Regions from separate parts of the Brevibacillus sp. FIR094 genome, predicted to be linked through region 2. Evidence: predicted binding sites of a transcription regulator. Region 2 holds the regulator's gene; each other region holds the start of a gene.

What was found. The regulator LexA, encoded in region 2, represses DNA repair genes until DNA is damaged. The targets are predictions, from matches to a motif close to CGAACATATGTTCG.
Region 1: ACQ5DJ_RS21745 (DNA polymerase IV) is a predicted target of LexA. The motif match lies at 2,593-2,606, and genes of this name have one in related genera.
Region 3: uvrB (excinuclease ABC subunit UvrB) is a predicted target of LexA. The motif match lies at 1,817-1,830, and genes of this name have one in related genera.
Region 4: ruvC (crossover junction endodeoxyribonuclease RuvC) is a predicted target of LexA. The motif match lies at 1,764-1,777, and genes of this name have one in related genera.

What each region holds. Positions count from the first base shown of each region.
Region 1 is NZ_JBEAES010000027.1:66,810-71,022, forward strand. It holds gene ACQ5DJ_RS21730 (hypothetical protein) at 19-300, opposite strand; gene ACQ5DJ_RS21735 (YolD-like family protein) at 581-931, opposite strand; gene ACQ5DJ_RS21740 (hypothetical protein) at 928-1,299, opposite strand; gene ACQ5DJ_RS21745 (DNA polymerase IV) at 1,296-2,537, opposite strand; partial or broken gene ACQ5DJ_RS21750 (VOC family protein) at 2,772-3,065, shown strand; gene ACQ5DJ_RS21755 (GNAT family N-acetyltransferase) at 3,086-3,595, shown strand; gene ACQ5DJ_RS21760 (hypothetical protein) at 3,567-4,213, opposite strand, start outside.
Region 2 is NZ_JBEAES010000007.1:222,313-226,525, reverse strand. It holds partial or broken gene ACQ5DJ_RS08200 (TetR/AcrR family transcriptional regulator) at 10-114, opposite strand; gene ACQ5DJ_RS08195 (DUF4269 domain-containing protein) at 294-869, opposite strand; gene ACQ5DJ_RS08190 (DUF456 domain-containing protein) at 978-1,463, shown strand; gene lexA (transcriptional repressor LexA) at 1,514-2,137, opposite strand; gene yneA (cell division suppressor protein YneA) at 2,297-2,635, shown strand; gene ACQ5DJ_RS08175 (DUF896 domain-containing protein) at 2,712-2,909, shown strand; gene crcB (fluoride efflux transporter CrcB) at 3,006-3,371, shown strand; gene ACQ5DJ_RS08165 (HelD family protein) at 3,410-4,213, shown strand, end outside.
Region 3 is NZ_JBEAES010000026.1:55,118-59,330, forward strand. It holds gene ACQ5DJ_RS21325 (hypothetical protein) at 1-732, shown strand, start outside; gene ACQ5DJ_RS21330 (flagellar hook assembly protein FlgD) at 797-1,729, opposite strand; gene uvrB (excinuclease ABC subunit UvrB) at 1,909-3,885, shown strand; gene uvrA (excinuclease ABC subunit UvrA) at 3,901-4,213, shown strand, end outside.
Region 4 is NZ_JBEAES010000012.1:86,703-90,915, reverse strand. It holds gene ACQ5DJ_RS12910 (BofC C-terminal domain-containing protein) at 1-217, shown strand, start outside; gene ACQ5DJ_RS12905 (hypothetical protein) at 305-1,390, opposite strand; gene ACQ5DJ_RS12900 (hypothetical protein) at 1,523-1,714, shown strand; gene ruvC (crossover junction endodeoxyribonuclease RuvC) at 1,837-2,337, shown strand; gene ruvA (Holliday junction branch migration protein RuvA) at 2,334-2,951, shown strand; gene ruvB (Holliday junction branch migration DNA helicase RuvB) at 2,956-3,954, shown strand; gene ACQ5DJ_RS12880 (DUF2905 domain-containing protein) at 3,951-4,169, shown strand.

The sequences.
Region 1 (4,213 bases), on a different contig from region 2:
TTGCGTTGGTTTTTTCGATTATGGTTGGACTACTTTTTCTTTCGCTTTCGTTACGATGTGGTGACCGAGCGGCAAGCCGCGCTGCTCCAGCTCATCAGCTGTCACAATATGGAGCGTCTCACTTTTACACGGCATGGGCATCAATCCGCCCAATGGACTCATCACTCTTCCGATCGTGTCTGTCTCAATGAGCACGTACAGGCCTTTTTCCTCCAATTGTTGCATGAATTCTCCCCAACGCTTGGAAGTAATTTGATCGGCGTGCTTGGTGAATATGACACCCATTTCTTGTGCTAGCATGTTAAATCTCCTTTGTTCTATCCGTCAAATATATGCTTCAAAAGATAATCTAACAATACAGCGAAACCTCCCTTCTGGCAAAATCCGTGTAAGCCAAAAAACACGAAAAACGGTTGTTTTTGACCGCTTTTCGTTTCAGGAATCTCACATCTTCCTCGCACACACCGTTTCAACGCGGCACGCTGTTTTTTGACGCTTGCTTTTGAAAAAGAGACCTATTTTTGTCTATTTCTTGAGTTATTCTTGTGCTCTCCCCATCATGTACCTGCATTTCCTCGATTTAGAAGCTCGCTGCCAGCTCCACATGCAGCAGCCTGGCAAAAGGAACCCAATGAATCTCGGAGCCCACCCGAAGCTTGAGGCGTCTCGCCGCTTGATCAATATGGATAATGTGGGCAGACAGGCGTCGCGGCTCTCGCCCGTCATAATAGGTCAGCGTCAGGATGCTCTCTGTCTGGAACGCCTGCCATACCAGCTCGCTCAAGGCGCTGAGCTGCTCCTGATCCAGCTCGGGTGGTACATAGCGGCGCTCTTCTTCCTTGATGCGCAAATACATTTCCCGATGCTCCGGCAGCACAAACCGACTGGCCACGAATACATTTTCCTTTTTGGACACGCGTTTTTCCCTCATCGCTTGTTCTCTCCTCGCTGTTCATATCGGGTCCACAAATGGACGAGCTCCTGACACTCTGCCCGCAATACTTCAATCGTATAGATCGCTTCTCGTACGTACCCGCGTTGTCGATAGTGGACGACATACATATGTCCCTGACGTCGTGAGCTGACGACTGTGCACCCTCTCTGTCCCAAGATGCGACGCAGCTGGTGATGCTTCCGCTCCGCCCACCGCGAGAGCTCATCGAACATCATCTGATAAGAAAATTTCAACGGCACAATCCGCACCTCCGCCAGGTCGACCATGACCGCCCGAAACAAAATGCCAAATAAAATATACTGGCGTATCAATTCCTGCTCGTCTGACACCATCGGCTCCGTCACTTGTAGTGTCCTCCGATCTTACGTGCACGCTCTTTCGCCTGTCCCGCGTCCAAGGCAGAGGTGGCGCGCAGGATGGCATCCTGACCGTACCGGGTCCGAATATCATCCATGGCTTGTGCCAACGAACGCCGCTTGTGATTGTCCGTGAACAGATTGAGTTGCACCACGTTGTCAGGGACAAGCTGCCCCAGATTGACCCCGATACTGCGGACGGGCGTTTCCTGCCAGTGACGGTCAAACAGAAAGCAGGCCGCTTCGTACAAAGTCATGGCATCATTCGTCTGTTCCGTGAGCTTCATCTGCCGCCCAAAGCCCGTTCCAGCAGCCAAATCAGCTCCACGACAGCCCACAGACAGAACGGAGCCCATCAGCTCCTTTTTCCGCGCCCGACGGCACACTTCTTCGCACAGCTCCAATAATATAACCTTGATTTCTGCTGCGGTATGATAATCCCGAGGCAACGTCATGTGATGACCGATTCCTTTTTGTGAATCATAGGAATCCAAAGCCACAGGCGAATCGTCGATTCCGTGAGCCGTGCGCCACAGCACTTCCCCGTTCACTCCCCAATGTCGAGTGAGGATGGCTGGCCTCATATCTGCCAGCTGCCCGATCTGATAGACGCCCATCCGATGAAAATGACGCTTCATGCGTGAGCCTACCCCGAACAGCTTTTCAATCGGAAGCTTCCAGAGCGTATCCGCTAACGTTTCCCGCTTGAGCCAAAAAACGCCTTCTTCCCGTTTCTTGGCGAAATTGTCGCAGGCCATCTTGGCCAGTACCTTGTTCTCTCCGATGCCTACCCGACAGTTGATTCCCGTCTCCATCCAGACGCGCTGCCGAATCTGTGCAGCCATCTGCAGCGGATCACCAAATAGATGGACACTGCCTGTCACGTCGAGAAACTGCTCGTCGATCGAGTACGGCTCCACCTTGTCTGTAAATGCTTCGAATATGCGAGTGATTTGCATGGAGATGCGGATGTACATCTCCATGCGCGGACGAACAACGACGAGCTGGCGACACTTTTGCTGCGCCTGCCATAGCGCTTCGGCAGCGACCACTCCGTATGACTTGGAAATCGGACACGCTGCCAGCACAACTCCGCTGCGCCGCTCTGGATCACCTGCGACGACAATCGGCTTGTTTCGCAGCTCTGGATTGGCCCCTTTCTCGATACTGGCATAAAAGCTCTGCATGTCGATCAAAAACACGATCCGCTTGTTCGCATTGGACACACGATCATCCCCTAATAAGAACTTATGTTCTTGTTTTGCTTTGTTCTTATTATAGCAAACAAACGTTCGCTTTTATGCCTGTCTGGCGCAAAAAAAAGTTGGTAATTATTTCTTCTCGGTCAAGCACACGTCGGTAGGTGTTCCGCAAGTGAGAGCGAATCCAATAAGGGGTTACTTTTTCACGACAGGAATCCAAATTTCGCTTCGGAAGGTTGGTGATGAAATCTCTTTAGCGCACGCGACTGGTACTGCCGTCTCTTGGGCATTCCCGCGGACGGTGAGATTATGTTCGGACATATATACTGCATTCCCTTACAAAGCGGACTGACGCTCGTTCTGGACAGCAAAATCTTTCCGAAGCGCATCACAGATGATGCCCCCTTGTTTCATTTCAACACACAAGATATCGAAGCCTCTTATGTATTTCTTAAGGAGAGCGGAGTGGAAGTCGTCGTTCCTATCCAGCATGGCCACTGGTTCAACTTCCGCGATCCCGACGGCAATCTGATCATGGTATGTAAATGTTAAGCTGAAAAGGAGATACACGCATGACCATCCACTTGCGCCGTACTACACCGACAGACATTCCATTCGTATGTGAAGTAGAAAATGCGCCAGAGAATACCCCGTTCATTATCCCGTGGAGCGAAGAGCAGCACCACCACGCACTTGGCAACCCGGACATCCTCCATATGATTGCGGAAAAAAAAGAAACAGGCCACCCCGTCGGCTACGTCATCATCGCCGGGCTGACCAATCCTCATCAAAGTATTGAACTCATGCGTGTTACAATCGCAGTCAAGGGCGAAGGCTACGGTCGCAACATCCTGCGTCAGATTAAGCATTGGACCTTCATCGAGCAAAAAGCCCATCGACTCTGGCTGGATGTAAAAGAAACGAATGACCGCGCCCGCAGCCTTTACGTATCGGAAGGGTTTCACATAGAGGGCACCTTGCGCGATTGCCTAAAATCAGGCCATACTTACGAATCCTTGATCATTTTATCCATGCTGGCATCGGAATATGATGCTAAGGGGCAAGTAGCTCCGGAGTCGTGACATACAGCCATTTGCCGTCGTTGCTAGCTCCCAAAATAGATACACTCGCTGGCAGTCCTTTCACCAGCACAGATTGTTGCTTACGATCAGCATCGAACAGGAAGAGCGACGACACGGACTCCGCTCCTTGTTCAGCTTTTTCCCAATCGATATAAACCAAATGGTGAGTGCCTGGAATCCATATCGCATCTGGTTTCATTTCCTTCAGTTTGACGTCACCCTTAAACACCCCTGCATTCCAATACATTTGATAGGCGCCATCTGTCGACTGGATATAGCCAGACCAAGCTTCTTTGGGAACGGGTGGATTCCAGCTGATCACCTTGCCTGACTGCCAATCGTAACGTTGACGAAGCTCCTCAAAGCTTTCTTCCTCTGTTCTCATTTCAAACGTCGCGTAGCGTCCATCATCCATAAAACTGACGGGCTGGACTTGCCCATTCATCTCATCCGTTGGAACCCATCCTTTGATAACACCTGGGAGGCGCCGTTCTTTTGCAGTGGCCAAATCGTACACGACCAGATCGAGATCCTTTTTCTGTTCGGTCTTGCCTACTGCCATCAACACATGCTTGCGATCATGGCTAAAGCTGGCTCCATGTACGTATCCATCTACCT
Region 2 (4,213 bases):
CTCTAGCTCTCATGAAATTAAAGTAAAACCCACTGCATACCAAGGTCCTTTAGTAAAAAGCTTCACTAATTGTTGTGCAATATATTTCGGCGAATATTTCATGTCATTTTTAACGATAGATTTCATAATTCTGTTTAATTAGGTAAGTAATGTGTAACGAATGAACTGCATTCGACTAGGTGAAACTTGAAACAAGATAAACTGAATGATAAAAATCCCGTATTTATTATTGAATACGGGATTTTCATTTCCTGTATACATTCAAGCAGTAGATTTGGCTCTTTGTTCGAAAATTAATCCTTTTGCAGGAGCTGAACTCTTTGTTGTAATTCCTGTTCGGTTAACGGTTCCAATTGCAACAAGGCCTCGTATGGATCATCACCCGGAATCTGAAAGTATCGAGCAAATGCAGGCTCTGTTTTGATGCCGCTTTGCTTCAGAGCCCTGATGTGTTGGTACGCATCCAAGCCTCCTATTTCTAACAATCGTGCTTCGATTTCCATATGACGATAGGCGTTTTGCTTTTCGACAGCTACCGGTTGAGCAAACAATTCAAACCAAAAGTCAGCTGTGAAAAACGAGATAACGCACGTGGGAATACTTTTTACATCTAGGTGTGTCACTTCAAATCCGAGCAAGTAGCCAAATGCTGTACGAGCAGCCTGCTCAAACTGTTCCAGATTATGACTCTCGCAAATAATATCCAGATCGCTTTGTTTGACGTCAATGTCCAATGGGATGGTTCCGGCAAGCACTGGACGGTAATCGGATAGTACTTTCATAATGTGCGTCTGTTGAATCGCTTCCCACGCTGCTTTTTGACGCATGGTTCCTCTGCCCAAGTAAGAGAGATCATGCCAATTTCTCATGAGACTACCTCCCTGTCTACTTTCTTTTAAAATAGTTTAGACAAAAGTGAATAAGTACGCAACGAAATCGGTAATCACTCGTATACCTAAAGGAAGGGAGTGTAGTAGATGGAAATATTTTTGTGGGTAGTGGTTGTGTTATTGTTCTTGCTAAGCATCGCAGGAATTTTCTTACCCGTTTTACCTGATACGATATTACTGTGGGCGGGCTTTTTGCTCTATCACTTTTTCATTGCAGACCCGGGAGCGGGATTGCCGGCATCCTTTTGGTGGGGAATGGTCGTTCTAAGTATTCTGCTTTACGGTGCTGACTTGCTGACGAATATGTATTTCGTGAAAAGATACGGAGGGTCCAAGTGGTCGTCCATTGCTGCTGCGGTCGGAATTGTTCTCGGGATTTTCGTTTTCCCACCGTTTGGTATGCTGATCTTGCCGTTCGTATTCGTCGTTCTCGTAGAGTTGGTGGTGCAGAAGCAGTCGATGGAGCGAGCAGTGAAAGCGGGCGTAGGCTCACTGATCGGATTTTTGGGAAGTGCAGTCGTAAAAGTGATCCTGCAAGTTACGATGATCATCTGGTTTTTTATCGCCAGATAATAGATAGAAAACGAAAAGGACAGCCTAGGCTGTCCTTTTTTACGTGGAAACTAGTGAATGAGTCGATAAACACCGATGACTTTACCGAGAATGGTGACATGCTCAAGGATGATCGGTTCCATCGTGGCATTTTCCGGTTGGAGACGGAAGTGATTTTTTTCTTTGAAAAATCTTTTAACGGTCGCTTCATCTTCTTCTGTCATGGCTACGACAATGTCACCATTGTTCGCTACGTGCTGTTGGCGAACAATGACGTAGTCTCCGTCGAGAATCCCGGCATCAATCATACTGTTCCCGGAGACGCGCAGCATATAGACCTTGTCAGAAGTCACGATATTGTCTGGAAGCGGGAAGTATTCTTCCACATCCTCAATGGCTGTAATCGGTTGTCCAGCGGTTACTTTGCCGATTACTGGCACACGGACGACTGAGTCTTCGAAATTGTCTTGAAAACGATCTTCATCTGATAGCAATTCGATGGCACGAGGTTTGGTAGGATCTCGACGAATGAGGCCTTTTTTCTCCAAGCGTGCCAAATGCCCATGTACCGTTGAGCTGGAAGCTAGTCCAACAGCCTCCCCAATTTCACGTACAGAAGGCGGATATCCTTTATCACGAACTTCCTTTCGTATGAACTCGATGATGGCTTGTTGTCTACTCGATAATTTTGACATAGAAAGACACCCCTGATTTCTCGAACATATTTTCCTATATTATACCATGGGAGCTTGCGTTCGACAAACATAAGTTCGATTCATTGTTGACATGAACATATGTTCTCATTTATTATGAGGCTACTGATCAGAACATATGTTTGTGAGGAGGCCATTATTATGAATTCATTGACAGTACGTAATCGTTTCGAGAAAAAAGAAGAACGTCTTGTTCGTTTTGGTATCACGAGAGGACAAGCTCTCTTGTTTCTTATTACATTTACTCTCTTTTTTTATTTGTTGACCGAACTAGTGTTTGCTTCTTCTCCAATAGAGGATCCACAAGGCATAGAAGTAACGGTACAATCTGGAGATAGCCTATGGTCGTTAGCAGTTCAATACAATACAGACGAGCATATGGATGTTCGCGACTATATAATAGAGATTAAGGATGCGAACGGCTTAGAGAACAACAGGATTTACCCAGGTCAGACTCTCATCCTTCCCGATACTCCGTAAGTGTTCGGCTGTCTTGCGGGATCATTCGAATGTGGTATAATGAAGCGGCACTACTACAGAGTGGGAGGAACCAGCAGTGGTATCTGACGCAGAAATTAAACGCATCAACGAATTGGTCAAAAAATCGCGCGAAGAAGGTTTGACCGAAGAGGAAAAGCTCGAACAAAAAGCATTGCGCCAAAAGTACATTGACGCCGTTAAGCTTTCATTGAGAGCAAATTTGGATTCCATCCGATATGTGGAAGACCTTGAAGAAAATAAGCCAAAACAGTAAGATAACAATTACTGATACGACAGACATCCTCGCTTGACGCTAGGGTGTCTTTTTCTGTGACAAACATAAGGCATTGATAGCAAGGGAGGGAAAGCGATGGCGTGGATAGCTGTGGCGGTTGGTGGAGCAGTTGGCTCTCTTTTGCGCTACCTATTGTCTTTGCTCGCGAATCAGCCGGGATGGCCGTGGGGAACCTGGATCGCCAATGTTTGTGGATCTTTGATCATCGGCATCTTGTTCGTGCTGGGGAAAGAACGTGGCTTTTTATCTCCGACACTCTATCTCTTATTTGCAACGGGGGTCATGGGAGGATTTACGACTTTCTCTAGCTTCTCCTTGGAAGTGGTCTCTTTTTGGGGAGAAGGCCACCTATTGCGTGGCACTTTGTACGCTCTCCTCAGTTTGGGAGTCGGTCTACTTTCTTGTGCGGTTGGAATATGGTTGGCTAGGCAATGGTCCTGATGCGTTCAATGACACGATACATGTGAGGGGGAATGAATGTGAGTACACAGCATCGTGATTATGAATTGGAACAAAAAAAGCTGGATGAAACAATTTCAGCGATCGACGAAGAAATGGAGCAGCTTCGCAATGATATTCACGAGGCAACAGATGATTATGTCAAACAGGTCGTTAACTATAAAAAGGCTAAGGAATTGCGCTACCTGGAAGATCAGGGTCGAGAGAAGCCTTATTTCGGCAGAGTGGATTTCTTAAAGGATGAAATCTACGAGCTGGATCAGGTCTACATAGGAAAACGGGGAATTGTACGCAGCGATACGTTTGATTCTGTGGTCGTGGATTGGCGCGCGCCTATCGCCAGTCTTTATTATACCGGAGAGAGCAAAGAAGCGTTTTACCGGATGGGACGCGAGATCGTGCGTGGTGAAGTTCGATTAAAGCGTAATTTTGCGATCGAAGACGGAAAGATCGTAGGCATCTATGATGGAGCGGTAAAAGAAACGATTAATCGCGAAATGGGGCATCCTGACGAATTTTTGCAAGAGGGCTTCATTGATGAATTTTTGGCAGCCAATCTGAATCAAGCGAACGATAGCAGACTAAAAGACATCGTTGCTACGATTCAATCCGAGCAAAATGATATTATCCGGGCGGAAAAAGAACGGCCCATTGTTGTGCAAGGAGTAGCGGGGAGCGGAAAAACAACGATTGCTTTGCACCGACTCTCTTATTTGATTTATAACTACCAGGATTCCATGATGTCCAAAAAGTTCATGGTGTTTGCGCCTAACCGGATGTTTCTTACCTATATATCCGAGGTTTTACCTGAGCTGGGAGTCGAT
Region 3 (4,213 bases), on a different contig from region 2:
AAGCTGCCGCTATCCATCTACGAAGCGAGTTACGATGATGGTCCAGCTCTTCGTTATTTCATATGGGGAAATTTTGGTGAAGGGGTTCCCGATGCTGACAAGATATCTCGAATGGCTACGTTTCCTGAGGGAAGCAGTAACGGGGAGCAGCATCATCTCCTTGTGACAGATGCGAAAACTGGTGAACTGCTTGAATTTTCCACAAAGGTGAACAATCCGCAATGGTCTAACGTGAAAACGGATAAGAAGCGGGATCGGATGGAAGCGGATAAGCTTTTGAGAAGACTGGCTCCGTCTGGAGGCAATCAGATACAAGTAACGGAGGATGGAGATGAAAGGTACACCTTCATCGTTGCTGATCCCCTTGTGAACGGTCTTCCGGTTTATGGGAACAATCAGAGTGTGGAGAATGGGATGTATACGATTCGGATCGATTCATGGACGGGTGCATGGGAGCAGGTAAGCATAAACAAACCGGCCAGTGTCAAATACCCGGCACGTTCCCAAGCGCTTAAAGAACAAGTGGCCATGACCCGTTTACTGCAAACCTTTCCACTTGAGCTGACCTACATCCACCAACCAGATTACAAGAAAGGCACGATTACCTGGAAGCTCGGTTATGACCTTTCGTTCCGTCAAACTCGCTCGCATTGCTTTTGCGGGGGAGAATTTAAAGTAGATGATACGTTTTATGTGGATGCGAGAACCGGAAAAGTGATCGTAAACGAATAGGAACCTGAAGAAGAAAAAGCCGCCTTCTCCGATTTCGAAGAGGTGCGGCTTTTTGTATTGGATTCTAGGCAGTTGCTTCGAATCCTGTGATTTGATTGAGACTGACTTTCTTATCATCCTGGAGGACGAATTCAACTACTCCGTTTTTCATGCTGACAGCCTTTACCACTCCGGTAAGAGGAGTATTGGTAGAGGTGCCGTCTGGATTCGTTTGGGACTGGTTGTACGTGATGTTGTAGCCGATCATTTGCGCGTAGGCAAGGGAGTTGCCCATGGTTCTGTTTTCAGGCTTCACCGTCATGCCTACGATTTCTTCGGCTTTTACGGTTGATCCATTATCCAGTTGGAACTGTGCTGTACCGTTTTTGGTGGTAAAGCCAGTGATGACGCCATTCAAGATTTCATCAACCTTGGAAATGTCATTTGTGGTATCTGGATTGCCATCGCGGTCGACTTCCTTGGTTACTTTATAGGAAATCTCTCGACCGATCATTTCCATGTACTTCACGCTGTTATCGAGCGTATTACCAGCCAGACCTTGCGATTCCAGTCCGGAGACGTCTGCCAGCGGAATCGGTGTCGATTCGCCTGCGATACGGAAGTAGATTTTGCCTTGATCCATGTAGACGGCGTCAAGTACGCCTTCTTTCCGCTCCGTCGAAGTTTCTCCCGTCATCTCATCTTTTTTGGTAATAGAATACGAAGCTGTACGACCTACCAGCTTTTCATACTTTTCCAAAGTGACCATGCTGTTGTTCGATTGCTCCATCAGCGTGGTCATTTTTGTGATTTTTTCTACCATGGTCAGCATACTTGTTTGCTGGATGAACTGAGAGTTGTCCATTGGGGACATAGGGTCTTGATGCTTTAACTGCTCCAGCATGAGCTTCATAAAGGCATTTTGGTCCAGCTCGGTGGTGAATTCTTTTTTGCCTTTATAGCTCATATGCGGTTGTATATAAGGATTATTTTTAACGGTTGTTCCGGTATCTGACATGTCAATCCTCCCTAAAGGTGGCGAGTCTATCTGCGCATGTTTGTACTTCCTTCATCTATATCGGAGAAATTGGTGGAAAGATGAAGACAAACGTTTGTTCGAATTTTGGGCTTAAACTAGCCGGAATTGTGTTATAATGGAAGTAGAAACAGTCATGCTATGAGGAGATGAACGAGGGAATGGAGCGTTTTGAATTGGTATCGGAGTTTCAACCGTCCGGTGACCAGCCGACCGCCATTGCCGAGCTGGTGGCAGGGTTACAGGCTGGCAAGCGACACCAGACATTGCTGGGTGCGACGGGAACGGGAAAGACTTATACGGCTGCCCAGGTAATTGCTCAGGTGAACAGGCCAACACTCGTGATGGCACACAACAAAACTCTGGCAGCTCAGCTTTGTGCAGAGTTTAAGGAGTTTTTCCCGAACAACGCGGTGGAATACTTCGTCAGCTACTACGATTACTATCAACCCGAAGCGTACATTCCCCAATCGGATACGTTTATTGAAAAAGACTCGAGCATTAACGACGAGATCGACAAGCTCCGTCACTCGGCTACCAGTGCTTTGTTTGAACGCCGAGATGTCATCATTGTTGCCTCCGTCTCCTGCATTTACGGATTGGGTTCGCCTGAAGAGTATCGGGAGTTGCTCTTGTCTTTACGTGTTGGCATGGAAACAGGACGGGACGAGATTTTGCATCGTTTGGTCGATATCCAGTACACACGCAATGACATCAACTTTACCCGCGGTACATTCAGGGTGCGAGGCGACGTGGTGGAGATTTTCCCTGCCTCTGAAAGTGAGCAGGCGATTCGCGTCGAGTTTTTTGGTGATGAAATTGAACGGATTACTTCCATTGATATACTGACCGGTGAGATTTTGGGACAGCGTGATCACGTTGCCATTTTCCCTAAATCTCACTACGTGACGCGCGAGGAGAAAATGAAGCTGGCTGTCCAAAGCATCGAGGCCGAGCTGGAAGAAAGACTGAAAGAATTCCGTGATGCGGGCAAGCTCTTGGAAGCACAGCGATTAGAGCAACGTACACGGTATGATATTGAGATGATGATGGAGATGGGCTTTTGCTCCGGTATTGAAAACTACTCGCGCCATTTGACAGGACTGTCTGCCGGGCATGCTCCGTATACCTTGTTGGATTACTTCCCAGAAGATTTTATCGTCATGATGGATGAGTCGCATATGACCTTGCCGCAGGTTCGGGGGATGTATAACGGTGACCGCGCACGGAAGGATGTACTGGTCGAGCACGGATTCCGTCTGCCTTCTGCACGCGATAACCGCCCACTCAAGTTCGAGGAGTTTGAAGGAAAGCTGAAACAAGCGATCTACATTTCAGCTACGCCTGGACTTTATGAGCTGGAGCACAGCCCGGAAATGGTGCAGCAGGTGATTCGTCCGACAGGCTTGATCGACCCAACGGTTACGGTACGTCCGATCAAGGGACAGATCGACGATTTGATTGGCGAAATTCAATCTACGATTGCGAAAAATGAGCGGGTTCTCATCACGACGCTGACGAAGAAAATGTCTGAGGATTTGACGGACTATCTGAAAGAAATCGGAATCAAGGTCCGCTATCTTCACTCGGATATTAAAACGATCGAGCGGATGCAGATTTTACGTTCATTGCGCTTGGGTGAGTTTGACGTGCTAGTCGGGATCAATCTCTTGCGGGAAGGCTTGGACTTGCCGGAAGTATCGCTTGTGGCGATTTTGGATGCAGACAAGGAAGGCTTCCTGCGCAATGAGCGTTCGCTGATTCAGACGATTGGTCGGGCTGCGCGGAACTCAGAGGGACGCGTTATCATGTACGCGGACAAAATGACAGATTCGATGACCTCTGCGATTCGTGAGACAGAGCGTCGTCGTTCTATTCAGATGGCGTACAATGAAGAGCACGGCATCACACCACAAACCGTGAAAAAGTCAGTCCGCGAAGTGATCGAGGCGACCAAGGTAGCGGAGGAAAAAGCAGATTACTTGCCACATGCAGACTTCAAAAAAATGCCGAAGAAGGATCGAGTGGCTGTCATAGAACGTATGGAAGAAGAAATGAAGGAAGCGGCACGCAACCTCATGTTCGAGCGTGCGGCCGAATTGCGTGATTTGATTCTTGAGCTGAAGGCGGAACTCTAAGGAGAGGTTTTTTTCATGCCATTAGAACATATTGTCGTAAAGGGTGCACGTGCCCACAATCTGAAAAATGTTGATGTAGTCATTCCGAGGGACAAATTCGTCGTTCTGACGGGTTTGTCTGGCTCGGGTAAGTCCTCACTCGCTTTTGACACGATTTACGCAGAGGGACAACGACGCTATGTCGAGTCACTGTCCGCATACGCCCGTCAATTTCTCGGGCAGATGGACAAGCCGGACGTGGATTCGATTGAGGGACTTTCCCCTGCGATCTCGATTGACCAGAAAACGACGAGCCGCAACCCTCGCTCTACGGTGGGGACGGTTACGG
Region 4 (4,213 bases), on a different contig from region 2:
CGGAATAGCGTCAGACGGCATGCTTGCCCTCTTTCATGGTCTGCCTGCTGAACAAGATGTCGTGCAAACCTTTTATCGAATCGATACTGCGAAAATGGAAGCGAGTCTGCCAAAAGAGGAATGGGAGAATCTGAAACGGGGGATTCGCATTCGGAATCTGGCAGAGTATAACAGTGTATTGTCCACCTATGGCGAATACCAATGGAGTGGCCAATGAAAACGGGTGAAATGAAAAGAAATCCCTTTCGAGCCTTTCGTGTAACAAGCACGTATTGGATTGGAAAGGGATTTCTTATTTCAATTGCTATGGATTCAGTTCAACCGCGATGATTCTCCAGCGTTCCCCCGGGACTTCGCGGCGCAAAAGGAACTGCCATGTCCTTCGAAAATTCCCGCCTTCCCGGGCGATGTACGTGAGCCGAACGGGTACCTCTATCAAAAGGGGACCACGTTCGTCCGACGGGATGACGATTTCTGACGATCGCACAGATTCGATCGCGGACAACCCTTCAGGAAGTTCAAATCCGTCCGTTGTCATTCGCATCGCATGGGTGTCGTGCTCATGCAGCGCGGTGAGGAAATAGCCGACAAGCTCTTCAGGAGACGCCCCTTTTATTGTAGCCGCAAGTGCTCCGGAGGCTTTGAGAATCATCATGCTGTGACTAGGATCAGGCTCTGTGCGTCGATGGGTGGAGCTGCCAAAAAAGTGGATGCAAAAATGCCCGGGGAATTCATTTCCTTTAATCGCGCCAGCGCCATGAGGCATTCCGTGCATGGATGCTGCAAAATAAGTACCGTCTACCTCTACCAGAATGGCTCTGCGCTTCCACGACCATTTCCCCTGATAAATGTTTTTCATGATCAGTGTATCCTTGCGTGTTAACGGTTGGACATCGGCATGGCGACTACCTGCTCTGCGCTGGACATCAAAACGCTGTCCTGTCTCTAAATCAATCACGGTACCGAATTCCATCCGTTTCAACGTTTTTTTCACCTGTTCCCAGGGGAGGGCTTGTGCAAAATGGACTGCCTCTACGGACTTGACCATTTCCTCGATCCGCTGGCGAACATCGTTTACCAAAACATAACGACGAGGCATTTCTTTTTCATAAAGCTGGCCATCGTGATCATATACATACGTTCTTTTTTTTACCGTCAATGTAGCACGTATCCAGTGTGGGTTGTGGGAGGCGACTTCGGTAGTAGAGCCCAATAGCCGCTTCGTAAATTGCTTTTGATCAAGGAAGGGCATGGTCGTTTGGAAGGGGGACTCTGGTGACACTGATACGGTGACCATGATGTCATCCTTGACCTTGGCAAATGCAGAGTGCGGCATTGTCAGTGCGATTACGAAAAGGCATATACAAAAAATGAGGACTTTGCTTCGCAATAACCAACACCTCCACTGCTTATCGTTTCAATTAGATGTCTGGCTCATGTGGCGTAAATCTTGGTATCATAACGCCCTTGCGCTTACGCCATACTGATTTCATACGGTGATCGAAGGAGGAGTCTTTAGACCATGTCTACCATGCCTAGAGGTAGCTACAAAGACCAGTTCCATCAGCGTTTGTACGTTCAGTTGAACCAGGGGCACAACAAGCTCAATTACCAACAGATCAATAAGATCAAAGAGCACATGCAAAGTGGCGTAGACGAATATGCCCACTTGCAGCATGATGTGTCGGATTCACTCGGAATGAACAAACACTAACAGACACCGTATAACCCGTTCCTTTTATAAGGAGCGGGTTTTTACTATGGAAATACACGTTCGCTTTTTGAGTGCTTTGTGTTACAGTAGAGGGTAGAATCTTTGCTCACGGAGAGTGGACTATGCGCATTTTAGGAATTGACCCTGGCATTGCGATTGTTGGCTTCGGGGTTGTGGATAAAGAGGGCAGCCAATTGCGTCCCGTCCAATATGGAAGCATTCAGACAGAAGCAGGATTGTCAGTACCGCTTAGATTGAAACAGATTTTTGAGGCAATGCAGAGCCTTCTGGAAACATATCGTCCCGATGAAATGTCCGTCGAAAAGCTTTTCTTTAATAAAAACGTGACGACGGCCTTTACAGTTGGTCAAGCGCGAGGGGTTATTTTGCTTGCGGCAGAGCTAGCTGGTGTGCCGGTCTATGAATATACCCCAATGCAAGTCAAGCAAGCGGTTACTGGCTACGGGGGAGCAGAGAAGAAGCAAATACAGGAAATGACGAAGCTCCTATTGCGGTTAAAAGAAATACCAAAGCCTGACGATGTGGCGGACGCATTGGGCATTGCCATTACGCACGCACAGTTTCGCGCGTTCATTTCCATTTCGGAAGGGGTCAAGAAATGATTGATTTTGTAGAAGGTACACTTAGTTATCTCGATTCGGAATACATAGTTATCGAAACGGGCGGAATTGGTTATCGACTGTTTTGCCCAAACCCGTACCAATTCGTTCGATATGAAGGTAACAAAACCAAATTGTTTACTCACCACCACGTGCGGGAAGATGCCATTCTGTTGTACGGCTTTGCTACCCGTGACGAACGCGATTTGTTCCGCAAGCTGCTTGATGTTAGTGGAATCGGTCCAAAAGGCGGATTGGCCATTCTGGCTGCAGCGACGCCTGAGCAGTTGGTGATGGCGGTTCAACAGGAGAATGTTACCTATTTGACGAAATTTCCGGGGATTGGGAAAAAGACTGCCCAGCGCATTATCCTCGATTTGAAGGATAAATTGGTAGGATACACACCATCTGCGATTTTGACTGTTGCAGCGGGTGATTTGACAGCAGGCGAACAAGCTGTGTCGGCACTGAACGAAGCACTCGATGCATTGACCGCACTGGGTTACTCTGATGGTGAACTGCAAAAAATCAGAAACACGCTGTCTGAGAAATCAAAAGAGGGCGATGGTGTAGAAAAGCTCATCAAACAAGGGCTTGCGTTGCTCATGAGGGGGTAGGATTTTGGATTCTCGGATCATCACGACGCATATGAATTGGGAAGAAGATGCGGCGGAGCTGAGCCTCCGTCCTCGCTATTTAAACGAATACATTGGTCAACAGCACGTAAAGGAAAACCTGAAAATTTTTATTGAAGCAGCCAAAATGCGGAAAGAGTCGTTGGATCACGTACTGCTGTACGGCCCGCCTGGTCTGGGGAAGACGACGCTGTCGCAAATTATCGCAAATGAGCTGGGTGTGAATATCCGCACGACGTCTGGTCCGGCAATTGAGCGTCCGGGTGATTTGGCGGCGATTTTGACGAATTTGCAAGAGGGTGATGTCCTGTTTATTGACGAGATTCACAGGCTCAACCGAAGCGTCGAGGAAGTTCTGTATCCGGCTATGGAGGATTTTGCGCTGGACATCATTATCGGTAAAGGGCCAAGCGCTCGCAGTGTTCGTTTGGATTTGCCGCCATTTACACTGGTCGGGGCCACGACGCGGGCTGGAATGCTGTCTGCGCCGCTTCGAGATCGCTTTGGGGTTGTAAATCGCCTGGAGTTTTATACAGTCCCGGAACTGACCTTCATCGTCTCGCGGGCAGCCGACATTTTGCAGGTCGTCATTCGAGAAGGTGGGGCAGAGGAGATTGCCAGACGTTCGCGGGGAACACCCCGGGTGGCAAACCGCTTGCTTAAGCGGGTTCGCGATTTTGCCCAAGTAAAAGGCGAAGGCGTCATTACGACAGAGATTGCCAAAGAAGCGCTGGAAAGATTGCAAGTGGATGCCTGCGGTCTCGATCATATCGACCACAAACTGTTGCTAGCGATTATTGATCGCTTTGACGGTGGACCGGTTGGATTGGATACGATTGCAGCAACAATCGGAGAAGAGTCACAAACGGTGGAAGATGTTTGCGAGCCATATCTCATGCAGATCGGCTTTATGCAGCGAACGCCGCGGGGGCGTGTACTCACCCCGAGTGCGTACCAACACTTTGGTCGGGAGATGAAATCGTGAATCCTGTAGCCAAGCTACTTATTATTGGTGGTGCTGCTTTAATCGTAATCGGTCTTTTGTGGCAGGTAGGAGGCAGATTTTTGCCACTGGGGCGTTTGCCGGGAGATATCGTGGTAGAAAAGGAAAACGTCAAGTTCTACTTTCCGATTGTGACTTGTATTGTGATTAGCATCGTCCTGTCTCTTGGCATGTATTTATTCCGGCTGTTTAAATAGGCAAGTGTGAAGGCCATCGGAGCTCATCGTTCCGGTGGTTTTTT